Regions from separate parts of the Kosakonia calanthes genome, predicted to be linked through region 1. Evidence: predicted binding sites of a transcription regulator. Region 1 holds the regulator's gene; each other region holds the start of a gene.
The links. Region 1 encodes CRP, which controls carbon source genes, mostly activating them, when cyclic AMP is high. Its sites were predicted from a motif close to ATGTGANNNNNNTCACAT; they were not measured.
Positions count from the first base shown of each region.

Region 1 (3,282 bases):
TAAAACCGACCATCGCCCAGCCGTAGCTTTTGCGAATAATCAAATAGCTGACCAGCGTGATAAGCAGCATTGCGGCCAGCGTGAAACCGAGTGGCACGTGGAAGTGCAGGGTTGCCCCGGCGATCATCAGTCCCGCAAACGTGCCCGCTGCCCGGTGGACAATGCGCACCCGCGTCGCGCCATAACCGTTTTGCGTCACAAACATCACCGTCATCATGATCCAATACGGCTTCGGCAAGTTCAGGGCGCTGCCCATTAGGCTTGCGATACTGAGCATTACGCTGATGCGCGCGGCATTGCGCAGGGCGGCAGATTTTAGCGACAGATAACTTCTCAGCGCCGGGAAAAGCGGTAAACGGCGCTGCTTCTCGGCCATCAGATCGCGAATATAGAGCGGGCGCTGCGTACGCAGTACGCGGGCGATACGGCTGAAATGCCAGGCGCAAAACTGCCCGACCGGGTTGTCCGGGTGCTGACGGGCGATTTTTTCCAGCGCGCCGATTTGTTTCTCCATGGTGAAACGCGTCGGGTAGCGGTGATAAAGAATGTCATCCGCCAGCACGCGCAGGCGAGCGGCGACGGTTTGCGCATTCCAGCGAATAACCTGCTCGGCGTGGGTTTGCTCGACCAGTTTTTGCACTTCAGCAGGCTGATGCAAACTGACGGAGATATGCTCCTGCAAATCCAGCGCAACCTGAAAGACGCGCAGCAGGCGTTTGTAATCATTGTTTTTATTGGCCGCCAGCATGTGCAACTGCTGGTAGCACTGGCTTATTAAATCTACCGCTTTTTGCTGGCGGGCCAGCAGCGGCGGCAAGGCTTTTTCTGGGTCTGCGTGCTGGGTCAGCAGGCTATATTTTGCCTCGCAATAATCGGCCAGTTGCCGGTAGAGCAAACTGAGCGATTCGCGCAACGGCTGCTCGCGCCACATCCAAAACCAGAACCAGTTAAACAGCCCGTACCAGAGCGTACCCAGCGCGTAAATCAGTAGCGGCTCCCACACCGGCATATTCCCGGCGAGGCTCAACGTAAAGATAGAGGCAATCAGCGAGGCCGGTAATAAACGCCCATGCAGCGCGCTGATTTCCCCCGTTACGCCGAGCAGCAACGTCAGCACGGTCAGGATCAACGGCAAGGGAAAATCGTCGGCAAGCAGTAGTTGAACGGCCAGGCTACAGCCCGCAAACAGCGAGCCGCCAATAATCAGGCGTTTGAAAAAACGTTTGTGGGGTGTATCAAGACCGGCAATGTTGCAGCAGGCGGGAACGAGGGAGAACAGCAGACCTTGTTGTAAATGGCCGACCAGCAAACCAATCGCCACAGGCAAACACAACACCAGCGTTTGTCGCAGTGCGTAGTTGATCTCGGGGTGATAAATCAGCCTGCGCCACATGGGGAAAGAAAAACGGCGCACCGGATAAGCGATGCGCCGTTTTGCAGATTAACGTGTTCCGTAGACGACGATGGTTTTGCCGTGGGCGGAGATCAGGTTTTGATCTTCAAGCATTTTCAGAATGCGACCGACTGTTTCACGGGAGCAACCGACGATCTGACCAATTTCCTGACGCGTAATTTTAATTTGCATGCCGTCAGGGTGGGTCATTGCGTCCGGCTGTTTCGCCAGATTCAACAGCGTTTGCGCAATGCGGCCTGTAACGTCCAGGAACGCCAGGTTGCCGACTTTCTCCGAAGTCACCTGCAGGCGACGCGCCATTTGCGCGGAGAGACGCATCAGAATATCCGGGTTAACCTGGATCAACTGACGGAATTTTTTGTAGGAAATTTCGGCTACTTCACAGGCGGTCTTGGCGCGTACCCAGGCACTGCGCTCCTGACCTTCTTCGAACAGGCCCAGTTCACCGATAAAATCGCCCTGGTTGAGGTAAGAGAGGATCATCTCTTTACCTTCTTCATCCTTGATGAGCACTGCCACTGAGCCTTTGACGATGTAATACAACGTTTCCGCTTTTTCACCTTGGTGAATAAGCGTGCTCTTCGACGGGTACTTATGAATATGGCAATGAGACAAGAACCATTCGAGAGTCGGGTCTGTTTGCGGTTTGCCAAGCACCATGCGCGGTTATCCTCTGTTATAAGCTGGCTCCAGAAGCCGGGCGTAAGGGAACCCTGTTTCTGGGGTTGCAATCAAAGCTTCCCAAATCCCGGGAAGTGGACCGTCAGCGTCATCTGCGGCCTCTAATGTATGATGTCCTTTGCGTACATGCGTAACGTCAATGTATCTCTGTAGCATCCAGACTGTTTTAGCATAGCTTTTAACGCCTGTCTCCTGGTGTCTCGCTTCAGCATGACGCAGGTCGCCTTCCGTTGCGGCTTTTCTTATGTGCGCGTAATCTGTAAAGAAAATTGCAACTCCGGAGTGATGAAAATGCAGGCACGTGTGAAATGGGTTGAAGGGTTAACGTTCCTTGGTGAGTCCGCTTCTGGTCACCAAATTCTGATGGACGGCAACTCTGGCGACAAAGCGCCAAGCCCAATGGAAATGGTTCTGATGGCCGCAGGCGGGTGCAGCGCAATCGACGTGGTGTCGATCCTGCAAAAAGGGCGTCATAACGTCACCGACTGCGAAGTGAAACTGACCTCAGAGCGCCGTGAAGAAGCGCCGCGCCTGTTTACCCATATTAATCTGCACTTCGTCGTCACCGGTAACGCATTGAAAGATGCCGCCGTTTCTCGCGCGGTTGATCTGTCGGCAGAGAAATATTGCTCTGTGGCGCTGATGCTGGAAAAAGCGGTGAATATCACCCACTCCTACGAAGTGATCGAAGCCTGATTACGCAGCCCGGCGGCGCAGTCCGGGCTATATAATCTTTTTCCCTTCCATCAGCCGTTGTACCAGCGGCGTCATGATCAGTTCCATCGCCAACCCCATTTTGCCGCCTGGCACCACCAGCGTATCCATATGCGAGATGAATGAACCTTGCAACATTGCGAGCAACCACGGGTAGTCGATCCCTTCTAAATTGCGGAAGTGAATAACAACAAAGCTTTCATCCAGTGAAGGAATGCCTTTCGCGGCAAACGGGTTGGAGGTATCAACCGTCGGCACGCGCTGAAAGTTGATATGGGTGCGCGAAAACTGCGGCGTAATAAAGTTGATGTAGTCTTCCATCGACCGCACCACGGAATCCATCACCGCTTCACGGGAGTGTCCGCGCTCGCTGGTGTCGCGAATGAGTTTCTGGATCCACTCAAGGTTAACGATCGGCACCACGCCGACCAGCAAATCGACATAGCGCGCAACGTCATGCTGCGGTGTCACCA
Region 1 is NZ_CP151800.1:457,132-460,413, forward strand. It holds gene AAEY27_RS01920 (YccS/YhfK family putative transporter) at 1-1,393, opposite strand, end outside; gene crp (cAMP-activated global transcriptional regulator CRP) at 1,442-2,074, opposite strand; gene AAEY27_RS01930 (OsmC family protein) at 2,387-2,791, shown strand; gene AAEY27_RS01935 (phosphoribulokinase) at 2,819-3,282, opposite strand, start outside.

Region 2 (3,282 bases), 1.2 Mb from region 1:
GCCATCAATTACGCCCTGCGTGGCGGTCACTTGCAGGCGATCGCCGCCAAACTCGGCCCACCATTTCTCCAGCGCCTGCTGGCTTTGCGCCGTTGCGCGGTCCTGCTTGTTGGCGACAATGATGTCTGCTGCCGCCAGCTGGTCGCGAAAATTTTCATTGGTAAGGGCTTTTTCATCTAATAGCTGGCGTGGATCGAGCAGGCAGAGCGTCGCGCGCAGATCAATCCACGGTTCGTACACCGCGGCGTTAAGCATATCGAGGATCTGTTTGGGATGGCCCAGCCCGGTCGGTTCAATCAACAGGCGGTCAGGTTTGCCCTTGCGCAGCAACGTATTCAGGCCGACCTGCATCGGCAGGCCATTCACGCAGCACATGCAGCCACCGGGAATCTCTTTGAGCAGCGCGCCGCTGTCGGCCAGCAAGGCGCCATCAATCCCGATTTCACCAAACTCATTGACCAGCACCGCCCATTTTTCCTGCGGATCTTTATTGGCCAGCAAATGCAAAATGGAGGTGGTTTTGCCGCTTCCGAGAAAGCCAGTGATGAGGTTGGTTTTGGTCACAAGGACTCCAGGCGTCTTAATAATGAGAATAACGCACAATCCTGGCTAAAAAAGGTGAAAAAGAGAAGGGGGCGGACGGTGCATAGCATTTACCGCCCGCGTTAAGCGCAGCAATTGTTAATTGTTCAGCGCACTTTTTACAGCACCGTGCGCGCCGTTGGCCTCAATGCTTTGCCATGCCGCGCTGACGGCATCAACAAATGCCGGGTTGAGCGGCAAGTCGTTGCCGAAAATTTCCTTCAGCGCCAGCAGGGCGGTAACGCGCTCTTCACTGCTGCTGGTTTCAACAATGGCGTGGATTTTATCCGCCAGCGGATCGCGGATATCAATCGGCTGGCCAGCATCGTCGACGCCGCTGACATAACGCATCCAGCCGGCAATGCCCAGCGCCAGCAGCGGCCAGTGGCTTTCCCGCGCTAAATGCACGCGAATCCCTTCCAACATGCGCTGCGGAAGCTTCTGGCTGCCATCCATGGCGATTTGCCATGTCCGGTGTTTCAGCGCCGGATTCGCGAAACGCTCAATCAGGCTATCGGCATAGGCGGTGAGATCGACTCCGGTGATGCGCAGTGTAGGCGCTTGCTCGTCGAGCATCAGGCGGCGCGCGGCTTCGCGAAACGCGTCGTCTTGCATGCAGTCGTTGATATGCGCAAAACCAGCCAGATACCCTAAATACGCCAGAAACGAGTGGCTGCCGTTGAGCATGCGTAATTTCATCTGCTCCCAGGGCTGCACATCCTGCACCAGTTGCGCGCCTGCGGCTTCCCACTCCGGGCGCCCGGCGACAAAATTGTCTTCAATTACCCACTGAATAAACGGCTCACAGCTGATGGCACACGGGTCAGAGACACCAAGTACCTCACCAATTTCCTCAAGGGATTCTTGCGTCGCCGCAGGCACTATGCGATCCACCATCGTTGCCGGGAAGCTGACGTGTTTTTCTATCCACTGCGCCAATTCCGGGGAGCTCGTTTGCGCCATGCCCAGCACGGCGTTTTTCACCACGTGACCGTTGTCCGGAATGTTATCGCAGGAGAGCACGGTAAAGGGAGGCAACCCGCGTTCACGGCGGCGATGCAGCGCTTCCACCAAAATGCCCGGCGCAGAGTGGGGTTCTTGCGGGTGCTGAAGATCGTGGGCAATGCGCGGCTGGTTCAGATCGAGTTTGCCACTGGCAGGATCAATGCAATAACCCTTTTCGGTGATGGTCAGCGAAACGATCGCCACTTGCGGTTCGCAGAACTTTTCAATTATTGCGGGCAATGAATCGAGTTTGGCGTTCAAACATTCGTTGACTGCGCCAATAATGATGGGTTGGTTACCGTTCGCGCCTTTTTCCAACACGGTATACAGGTGATTTTGCTCGCGTAATTGCGACATCAGCACATCGCCGCTGAACAGGCTGATTTCACAAATACCCCAGTCACCGCCTTTCGCGTTCAGCACCCGATCGGTCAACAGCGCCTGATGCGCGCGATGGAATGCGCCAAAGCCGAAGTGCACAATTCGCGAACGCAGAAGGGCGCGATCATACTGAGGTTGTTGCACCGTTGCCGGAAGCGTTACGGAGGCAATTGTTTTCATCTCTATACACCTGATTAACCAATAATTAACAACATGCAGTGTAAAGTTATATGACAGCAAAAAGAATTGGTATGCCGTAAATATCCGGGGAATGTGAGCTGGATCAATCATTGTTGCGGCAGGATTTGACCATCAATAATTAGCATGTATGGTAGTCGTCAATGTATTATCTGTATTGGTATAACAACTTTTTTTGAGGAAAAAGCGATGGAACAAACCTGGCGTTGGTATGGACCGAATGATCCGGTATCTCTTGATGATGTACGTCAGGCAGGCGCGACAGGCGTCGTGACCGCACTGCACCACATTCCGAACGGTCAGGTTTGGCCGGTTGAGGAGATCAAAGCACGCCAGGCGCTGCTGGCAGAAAAAGGGCTCACCTGGTCAGTGGTGGAAAGCATCCCGGTTCATGAAGAGATTAAAACCCACTCCGGGCAGTATGAAACGTGGATTGCCAACTACCAGCAAAGCATTCGCAACCTGGCGACCTGCGGCATCGACACCGTCTGCTACAACTTTATGCCGATCCTCGACTGGACGCGTACCGACCTTGAATATGAACTGCCGGATGGCTCGAAAGCGCTGCGTTTTGACCAGATCGCTTTCGCGGCGTTCGAGCTGCATATCCTGAAACGCAAAGGCGCACAAGCCGATTACAGCGAAGAAGAGCAGCGTCAAGCGCAGGCGTATTTTAATGCCATGAGCGCGGCTGAAATTGAAAAGCTAACGCGCAATATCATCGCTGGCCTGCCGGGTGCGGAAGAGGGCTACACGCTGGATCAGTTCCGTGCGCGTCTGGCGGAGTATGATGGCATCGACAAAGCGCAACTGCGCGAGAACATGGCCTATTTCCTGCGCGCCATTGTGGCGGTTGCCGAAGAAGTGGGCGTGCGCCTGGCGGTACACCCGGATGATCCACCGCGTCCAATCCTTGGCCTGCCACGTATCGTTTCTACCCTTGAAGATATGCAGTGGCTGAAAGAGGCGGTGGACAGCGTTAATAACGGTTTCACCATGTGCACCGGTTCTTATGGCGTGCGTGCCGATAACGATTTGGTGCGCATGATTGAGACTTTCGGCGACCGTATTCACTTTACGCACCTGCGTTCAACGTGCCGCGAAGATAACCCGAAA
Region 2 is NZ_CP151800.1:1,645,226-1,648,507, forward strand. It holds gene AAEY27_RS07690 (CobW family GTP-binding protein) at 1-564, opposite strand, end outside; gene AAEY27_RS07695 (mannitol dehydrogenase family protein) at 682-2,148, opposite strand; gene uxuA (mannonate dehydratase) at 2,356-3,282, shown strand, end outside.
Region 2: AAEY27_RS07695 (mannitol dehydrogenase family protein) is a predicted target of CRP. The motif match lies at 2,240-2,257, and genes of this name have one in related genera.

Region 3 (3,282 bases), 1.4 Mb from region 1:
GTAGCCAAAGACACTGACACGCCCGGAAGATTTATTTACCAAAGAACTGATAATGCCAATGGTGGTCGATTTCCCCGCGCCGTTCGGCCCAAGAAGCGCGTAGAAATCGCCCGCTTCTACTTTTAAATCAATACCGCGCAGCGCCTGAACGCCGCCCGGGTAGGTTTTTTTAAGCTGCTCAAGCTCCAGTGCAATGGTCATGAATTATCACTTACCTATTTTCTTACACTCGATGTGTGGTTTAAAAAGACGGAGAGTTGACCTATATTAGCGCCACGCACTAATTTGGTTACAGGTCGTTAACCTCTATGAAAGACATAGATACACTCATCAGCAATAATGCACTATGGTCAAAAATGCTGGTGGAAGAAGATCCAGGATTCTTCGAAACACTTGCGCAAGCCCAGAAGCCGCGCTTTCTCTGGATTGGATGCTCCGACTCCCGCGTTCCCGCTGAGCGCCTTACCGGGCTCGAACCGGGCGAACTGTTTGTTCACCGCAACGTGGCTAACCTCGTCATCCATACCGACCTGAACTGCCTGTCGGTTGTGCAGTATGCCGTTGATGTGCTGGAAGTTGAACACATCATTATCTGCGGTCACTACGGCTGTGGCGGTGTGCAAGCCGCGGTTGAAAACCCGGAACTGGGGCTTATCGACAACTGGCTGCTGCACATTCGCGATATCTGGTTTAAACATAGCTCGCTGCTTGGCGAAATGCCGCCAGAACGCCGTCTTGATACCCTTTGCGAATTGAACGTGATGGAGCAGGTCTACAACTTGGGCCACTCGACGATCATGCAATCCGCCTGGAAACGTGGTCAGAAAGTGACGATCCACGGCTGGGCTTACGGTATTCACGACGGTCTGCTTCGCAACCTGGATGTCACCGCCACCAACCGCGAATCGCTGGAACAGCGCTATCGGCAAGGCGTTTCCAATCTGAGCCAGAAGCACAGCAACCACAAATAATTATCGGGGCCAATGGCCCCGATTTTTTTATTCGTCCAGCATCACTACTTTGCCGACATACGGCAGATGGCGATAACGCTGCGCGTAATCAATGCCGTAACCCACCACAAACTCATCCGGAATGGAAAAGCCGATAAATTCGACAGGAACGTCCACTTCGCGACGGGACGGTTTATCCAGCAGGGTGCAAATCGCCAGTGATTTCGGCTCACGCAGGCTGAGGATTTCACGCACTTTCGACAGCGTATTGCCAGAGTCGATAATGTCTTCGACGATCAACACGTCTTTGCCGCGGATATCTTCATCAAGATCTTTGAGGATTTTCACATCGCGGGTGGTCGACATGCCGCTGCCGTAGCTGGAGGCGGTCATAAAATCGACTTCATGGGAAACCTGCACTTCACGACACAGGTCGGCCATAAACATAAATGAGCCGCGTAACAGCCCCACCAGCACCATTTCGCTGCCGCTATCTTTGTAACGCTCAGTGATTTGACGGCCCAATTCGGCGACGCGCGCGTTGATCTCCGCTTCCGGGATCATCACTTCAACTTTGTGTTTCATTTAACTAACCATATGGTTTTAATGGTAAATCATTCAATACCGTTGACATAAACCGGTGATTGAAACGCAAGGCGTGCAGTATACCAGTAAAACGATTTCTGGTGGGCATTGCGCAATAAAGCTCTATTTGTGATGACGATCACAGTTGTTAACATCTATACTTAGTTGCTATCAAAATATTAACAAACTGATGAGTGTCTTTTTTATGGCAGAAACTAAAACTCAACGGTCGCGGCTACTTATTACGCTGACGACGCTGTTTGCAGCCTTTTGCGGGCTGTATCTTTTAATCGGTGGAGTCTGGCTTATTTCCATTGGCGGCTCCTGGTACTACCCCATCGCCGGTCTGGTGATGCTGGGTGTCACATGGTTACTCTGGAAAGGAAAACGCACCGCGCTTTGGTTGTATGCCGCGCTGCTGCTCGCCACCATGATTTGGGGCGTCTGGGAAGTTGGCTTCGACTTCTGGGCGCTGACGCCGCGAAGCGATATTCTCGTCTTCTTCGGTATCTGGTTGATTCTGCCGTTTGTCTGGCGTCGACTGATTGTCCCGTCCAGCGGCGCAGTCGCTGCGCTGGTGGTTGCCCTGCTGATCAGCGGCGGCATTCTCACCTGGGCAGGCTTTAACGATCCGCAAGAAGTTAACGGCACGCTGAGCGCCGATGCCACTGCGGCAGCGCCGATTTCCCAGGTTGCCGACAGCGACTGGCCTGCCTACGGTCGTAACCAGGAAGGCCAGCGTTACTCCCCGCTTAAGCAAATCAACGCCGATAACGTTAAAAACCTGAAAGAAGCCTGGGTGTTCCGTACCGGTGATCTGAAATTGCCGACCGATCCGGGTGAAATCACCAATGAAGTGACCCCCATTAAAGTCGGCGACACCTTATTCCTCTGTACGGCGCACCAGCGCTTGTTCGCACTCGACGCGGCGACCGGCAAAGAGAAGTGGCATTTCGACCCGCAGCTCAATGCGAACCCGAGCTTCCAGCACGTGACTTGCCGTGGTGTTTCCTACCATGAAGCCACCGCAGAAAACGCCAGCCCGGATGTGGTGGCGAACTGCCCGCGTCGCATTATTCTGCCGGTGAACGATGGCCGTCTGTTTGCAGTTAACGCAGATAACGGCAAGCTGTGCGACGGCTTTGCCAACAAAGGCGTTCTGAACCTGCAAACCAACATGCCGGTGACCACGCCGGGCATGTACGAACCGACGTCTCCGCCGATTGTCACCGACAAAGTGATTATTATTGCGGGTGCAGTGACGGATAACTTCTCTACCCGTGAACCGTCCGGTGTGATTCGTGGTTTCGATATCAATACAGGCGAGCTGCTGTGGGCCTTCGATCCGGGCGCGAAAGATCCTAACGCTATCCCGTCGGATGAACACCACTTCACCCTTAACTCGCCGAACTCCTGGGCTCCTGCGGCGTATGACGCGAAGCTGGATATCGTTTATCTGCCGATGGGCGTAACAACGCCGGATATCTGGGGCGGTAACCGCACACCCGAGCAGGAGCGTTTCGCCAGTTCCATCGTTGCGCTGAATGCCACCACCGGTAAGCTGGTCTGGAATTATCAGACCGTACACCACGACCTGTGGGATATGGATATGCCGTCTCAGCCGACGCTGGCGGATATCAATGTCAATGGCAAAACCGTACCGGTCATTTACGCCCCGGCGAAAACCGGCAACATCTTTGTGCTGGATCGCCGTAACGGTGAACTGGTGGTGCCAGCGCCGGAAAAA
Region 3 is NZ_CP151800.1:3,841,290-3,844,571, forward strand. It holds gene AAEY27_RS18070 (ABC transporter ATP-binding protein) at 1-201, opposite strand, end outside; gene can (carbonate dehydratase) at 309-971, shown strand; gene hpt (hypoxanthine phosphoribosyltransferase) at 999-1,535, opposite strand; gene AAEY27_RS18085 (glucose/quinate/shikimate family membrane-bound PQQ-dependent dehydrogenase) at 1,741-3,282, shown strand, end outside.
Region 3: hpt (hypoxanthine phosphoribosyltransferase) is a predicted target of CRP. The motif match lies at 1,663-1,680, and genes of this name have one in related genera.